Regions from separate parts of the Mesobacillus subterraneus genome, predicted to be linked through region 1. Evidence: riboswitches for the same ligand, from Rfam matches in the RefSeq annotation. Region 1 holds a riboswitch; the other holds the start of a gene.
The links. Region 1 has a riboswitch for S-adenosylmethionine ahead of LC048_RS01450 (methionine ABC transporter ATP-binding protein). Riboswitches for the same ligand answer to the same signal wherever they lie in the genome.

Region 2: it holds a riboswitch for S-adenosylmethionine, as region 1 does, so the genes downstream of both, LC048_RS02145 (methionine ABC transporter ATP-binding protein) here and LC048_RS01450 (methionine ABC transporter ATP-binding protein) in region 1, are expected to answer to the same signal.

The regions. Positions count from the first base shown of each region.
Region 1 covers NZ_CP129019.1:313,289-316,439, reverse strand. The annotation lists gene LC048_RS01460 (MetQ/NlpA family ABC transporter substrate-binding protein) at 1-112, opposite strand, end outside; gene LC048_RS01455 (methionine ABC transporter permease) at 127-795, opposite strand; gene LC048_RS01450 (methionine ABC transporter ATP-binding protein) at 788-1,813, opposite strand; SAM riboswitch class I at 2,093-2,207, opposite strand; gene LC048_RS01445 (O-acetylhomoserine aminocarboxypropyltransferase/cysteine synthase family protein) at 2,319-3,151, opposite strand, start outside.
Region 2 covers NZ_CP129019.1:435,619-438,769, reverse strand. The annotation lists gene LC048_RS02150 (methionine ABC transporter permease) at 1-484, opposite strand, end outside; gene LC048_RS02145 (methionine ABC transporter ATP-binding protein) at 474-1,487, opposite strand; SAM riboswitch class I at 1,746-1,851, opposite strand; gene LC048_RS02140 (chromate transporter) at 1,994-2,524, opposite strand; gene LC048_RS02135 (chromate transporter) at 2,521-3,096, opposite strand.

The sequences.
Region 1 (3,151 bases):
TTTTACTTTCTTCCTTGCCGCCTTCTCCTGAAGTGTTATCCTCAGAAGTTCCGCAAGCTGCAAGTCCTGCTGTTAATACTAATGCTAATAGAGCTAATAACCATTTTTTCAATTCAAATCTCTCCTTTATCTCTTATCTAATTTTCTAGTGAAGTAATCACCAACAAACTGAATCAAAAACACGATAATCAAAATAACGATTGTTGCCATCAAGGTAACATCGTTCCGGCTTCTCTGGAAGCCTTCCATATAAGCCAGATTTCCAAGTCCGCCGGCGCCAATGACCCCTGCCATCGCTGTGTAACTGACGAGCGCGATTGCTGTCACCGTGATACCGGAAACCAATGCTGGCATCGATTCCGGCAATAGCACTTTCCAGATGATCGTTGTTGTTTTCGCACCCATCGATCTTGCTGCTTCAATGACTCCTTTATCAATCTCACGCAAACCAATCTCAACCATCCTTGCGTAAAATGGAGCCGATCCAATGATCAGCGCTGGCAATGCAGCGTTTTCCCCGATCATCGATCCTACGATGAACTTTGTAAAAGGAATCAGAAGGACGATTAAAATAATGAATGGGATTGATCTGAAAATATTAACGATTGCGCTCAATACTAGATTTACCGGTTTGTTTTCCCATATATTACCCTTTGATGTCAAAAAGAGCAGCAGTCCAAGGATCGCTCCAAGAATGAAGGTAGCCACAACAGAGATGGCACTCATGTAGAGGGTTTCAATTGTCGCTTCCCACATTCTGTCCCAGTTGACATTAGGAAATAAATTTTCAGCCATTCGAAATCACCTCCACGCCGACTTCATGCTGGCCAATATACTCTATTGCCCGGCCAAGTTCGCCATCCTCACCATCAAGATGGATGAACAGAGTTCCGTATGAACCATCTTGTGTCTGAGATATTTTACCCTGAACAATATTGACCGTTATTGAAAACTCACGGATCAAATTGGTGATCAGTGGCTGTTCGGTTCCTTCACCGACGAATGTCAGCTGGACAACGCGACCGTGTGGATATCGCTCAAGTAAGTGATCAACAGTTTCCTTTGTTTCCTCAGGTTCGGTCACCTGCTGGACGAATCTCTTCGTAATTGGCTGTTGCGGGTTCTTGAACACTTCCAATACGGGACCTGTTTCAACAATTTTCCCGCCTTCCATGACGGCTACTCTGTGACAGATTTTCCTGATAACATGCATTTCGTGCGTAATCAGTACGATCGTAAGACCAAGTCTCTTATTTATATCAACAAGCAGATCAAGAATCTGGTCGGTTGTCTCTGGATCAAGCGCTGAAGTTGCTTCATCTCCAAGAAGGACTTTAGGGTTATTAGCCAGTGCCCTGGCAATTCCGACCCTCTGCTTTTGACCGCCACTCAACTGGGATGGGTAGGCATCTCCCCGACCCTTAAGACCTACTAGTTCGATTAGCTCTTTAACCCGCTTATCTCTCTCAGATTTAGCTACTCCGGCAATTTCAAGTGGAAACGCGATATTCTCCGCAACCGTTCTTGACCAGAGCAAATTGAAATGCTGGAAGATCATACTGATTTCCTGGCGAGCCTTACGCAATTTAACTCCCTTGATCCTGGAAACTTCCCTGCCAGCTACCACGACAGAACCTGAAGTTGGAATCTCCAGACCGTTCAGCATTCGGATCAAGGTGCTTTTACCGGCCCCACTATAGCCGATGACCCCATATATTTCGCCTTCCTTGACTTCAAGGCTGACATCATCAACCGCTTTAACGTCTCCCTTGCTGGAAGGATAAATCTTTCTGGCATTTTTTATCGTAATCAATTGACTCCCCCTCTTTACACCTACACTTTTTAAAACCATTACATATCCCCTGAAAATTAAGAAGGTTATCAATCTAGTTTCCCATTCCCTAATCGAAAAAATTCAATCTCCAGCAAAAATGGCAATAGACTCAATCTTAAACGAGGATGTTTGTGCTCTAATCATAAATTCTTATTGAACAAGCTTTTCAGCTATAGCTTATTAAGCTTTTTTCAAAAAGGGCAAAATAAAAGCCTTCCTGCAAGTGAGCAGAAAGGCATAGTCATAGTGGATTCCTTTCTCTCATCTGCCAAAGCGATCCGCTTTGTGTGAATTGGCACCATTTCAGCAAGCAATGCTTACTGACGGTTGCCGGGTTTCATAGGGCACATCCCTCCACCTCTCTTGATAAGAGCACGCTATTAAATTATCTAATGTGTTTTAAGTTACGAGTGTGATTGTAGCACGGAGTAAAAAAGGGTGTCAACAAAATTATTTCCGAATACCAATTGGAACCTTATGGATATTAAGCCTTGGCTGGAATTCCTGGTACTCCGGTCGCTTTTTCGATTGCCTGCTCCAGATCTTCAATGATATCCTCGACGTTTTCAATTCCGACTGAAAGGCGAATTAAATCTTCCGGAACTCCGGCTGCTTTAAGACCTTCTGAATCCAGCTGCTGATGTGTGGTGCTTGCAGGATGGATGATCAAGCTTTTTGCATCGCCGACATTCGCGACGTGGGACCATAATTCTAATGAGTTAATAAGCTTTGCTCCCGCTTCCCTACCACCTTCAATCCCAAAAATGACAACTGCACCGGCTCCCTTAGGAAGATAGCGAGCCGCGAGCTTTTTATCAGGGTGTGATTCATAGCCTGGATATCTGATCCAAGTAACAGCAGGATGGGATTCAAGATAATCTACGATTTTACGTGTATTCTCAACATGCTCCTTCATGCGAACATGTAAAGTTTCTATTCCTAGATTGAATTGGAATGCACTCTGTGGACTAATTGCTGGTCCAAGGTCCCGCAAAAGCTGTACTCTTGCTTTTACAATAAATGCGGCAGCTCCAATTGCATCACTATACACAAGGTTATGGTAGCTGGAGTCCGGTTCATTGAATCCTGGGAATTTAGGTGACTTCCAATCGAACTTTCCTCCATCCACAATGACCCCGCCCATGACAGTGCCATTTCCCAATAGCCATTTGGTTGCCGAGTGGACGACGATATCTGCGCCATGTTCAATTGGCCGGCAAAGATATGGTGTCGCAAATGTATTATCGATAATCAGCGGAACACCTGCATCATGGGCAACTTCAGCGACAGCTTCAATATCCAGGACCCTGAGACTTG
Region 2 (3,151 bases), 120 kb from region 1:
CAAGGCTGATGATCGTGATGGTCACACCCTGAACGATGCCAGGCTTAGCCTCTGGTATAAGGACATCTTTAATAATCATCCACGGCGTTGCGCCTGTCGCAACAGCAGCTTCGATGACACCCTTATCGATTTCCCGAAAGCTTTGTTCTACGATTCTCGCAAAGAACGGGATTGCCGCGACCGATAAAGATACAGATGCGGCTGTCGGCCCGATTGTCGAACCCGCAATCAAATTCGCGAGTGGCAAGAGAGCGATCAACAAGATGATGAATGGAACCGAGCGAATCATATTGACGATGAAGCTGGCAATATTTTTAAAAACTTGATTTTCCAGAAAAAGTCCTTTATCAGTGACAAAAAGCAGAACCCCAGTAGGCAAGCCGACAATTATTGCGACAAGGATGGAGATGCCAACCATATAGATTGTTTCAAAAAATGCTTTGTTCAATTCAGGCAATAGTTCAATAAGGTTATCAAGCAGCATCACCAATCACCTCCAGATTTGTCGTCCTTGCCGCTATGTAGGCAATCGCCCGCTCAATCTCCATTTGTTCTCCCGTGACCTCCATGATGAAAATCCCCAGTGGAATGTCCTGAATATATTCGATTTTCCCATGGAGGATATTGCCGCGCACCTTAAAGGTTTGGAAAACATCTGAAATGACACCCTCTTCAGCAATCTCACCCTGGAAATAAATCTTGATCAGCTTTCCTTGACGCTCCTCCAGCAACCTTTCCGGCAATTCGAATTGAAGGATGGAGTTGACGAAGTCCTTTGTGAGCGTCTGCTGGGGATTCGCGAAAACATCATAAACATTGCCTTCTTCAATGATTTTCCCATCCTGCATGACCGCCATCCTGTCACAGATCGTCTTGACGACTTCCATCTCATGGGTGATGAGGACAATGGTGATCCCCAATTCACTATTAATCTTTTTAAGTAGAGATAGAATCGATTTCGTCGTGCTCGGATCAAGAGCGGAAGTAGCTTCATCACACAAAAGCACTGATGGATTGTTCGCCAGCGCCCTGGCGATGCCGACACGCTGTTTCTGTCCGCCTGACAATTGTGCCGGATAGACATCCTTTTTATCCGAAAGACCAACCATATCAAGGAGCTCTGTCACTCTATCCTGTATTTTTGCTTTCGGAAGGCCGGCTGCTTTCAACGCAAATGCAATATTTTCACTAACTGTCTTTGCGCTGACAAGATGGAAATGCTGAAAGATCATCCCAATTTTCAAGCGCGCCTTTCTAAGGTCATTTTTATTCAAAGAAGTAAGCTCTACTCCGTCAATATGTATCTCTCCTGATGTCGGCTTTTCAAGGAGGTTCAGGCATCGTATCAAAGAACTTTTCCCGGCACCGCTATAACCGACAATTCCATATATCTCGCCCTTTGCTACTTTTAATGAAACATGGTCAACACCTGTAACTGACCCTTTTTTCGTTTCGTATATCTTGACCAGGCTTTTCACTTCAATCATGTTTGCACCCCCGTTTTTTAAAAATAAGGCTCTGTTAAAGCCCAATCTTGTTATTACACCGTGTTGATTGTAGTGGAAGGCGCATAGACTCCTGCGGCATGAGCAAGTCATAGGGAGACCCCGCAGACGCATATAGCGCCGAGGAGGCTCCCCCACTGCCCTCGGGAAGCGAAGCGCCTGGAACGGAAATCAACAAACAGAGCTAAAAATAAAAATGCCTCTTTCATTCAAAGAAAGAGGCATCGTAAACATCTATACGACTTATCTTTCAGAATGAACTCATTCTGCAGGAAGTGGCACCTTTCCTAAAAAGGAGGTTGCCGGACGTCACAGGGCCTAATCCCTCAGTCTCTCTTGATAAGTAACTTATTCAATTAATTTCGATAATTGAAATATTAAAACTATCTGATATATTTGTCAATATAGTTTTTTCAGCGTTTTTTAATGACACCGCTTACATGATTGTCGGAGTAAGGAAATGTTTTTAAAAAAAGAAAAACCCTTGTTCACGATAAAACAAGGGCGCCGTAAACAAGGGAACCTGCGATGACATATGCAGGGTGGACTTTCAATTTTTCCATCAGGATGAAGCTGATTCCGCCAATCAGAATGGTCTGCATTAGACCGACCCCCTCATAGGAAGAGAAAAAGAAATCATAGGTCATGACTCCTAAAAGGACGGCAATGACAGGGCGGACGACGATTGTCAGCCTTTTGACACGCGGGGAATCTTTGAACTTCATTAAAAGTCCGAGCAGGCTGATCATTAGGATTAAGGATGGTGCGACCGTGGCAAATACCCCAACGATAGCACCGAGGATTCCGCCTTCTGCATATCCAATATACCCAGCCATCTTAGTTGCAATCGGGCCTGGCAGGGCGTTGCCCATTGCCAGCACTTCACTGAATTCGTTGACAGACATCCATTCATAGCGGTCAACAACTTCATTTTCAATTAACGGTATGGAGGCAGGTCCACCTCCATATCCTAAAATCCCGGGAATGAAAAAGTCCAAAAATATATGAAAGTAAATCATTGCTGCTCCCCTCCTGTTTGTTTGTTTTCAACTGGAGCAGGGTCTTTTTTCAGCAAGGCACCGAGCAGCAAGACAAAAATCAAAATAGCGGGATGCAGATTGAAGAATTGAAGAAGAACCAGACTGCCTATTAGCGCCACAGCTGTCCAGACCCATCCAAGCTTTGATTTACCTGACTTCTTGATAAAATCCCATGTAAGGACAGCAAGCATGACTGCAACAACTGGAACAACAGCCTCCGCCATACCTTTCACCCATGGCTCATCTTTGTATGAGTTCAGGCCGGTCAAGAGGAGGATCATCAGGATAATCGCCGGGATCATCGTTGCTGCCAGAGCATTGATCATGCCAAGATATCCCCCTACTCGATAGCCTATATAGCCAGCCATTTTCGTAGCAATCGGGCCTGGCAGTGCATTTCCCAAAGCAAGGACATCACCGAACTCATCAGAGTCCATCCATTTATATTTTTCTACCACTTCCTTATGTACAAGCGGAATCGAAGACGGGCCGCCTCCATAGCCAAGGATTCCCACGCGAAAAAACGCTAAGAATAAATCTCGTTGTTTCAAAACTTCACCTTCTCTTTGGTTATTGGTGCCTAAAGCGGTCTCTTTCTATAAATCT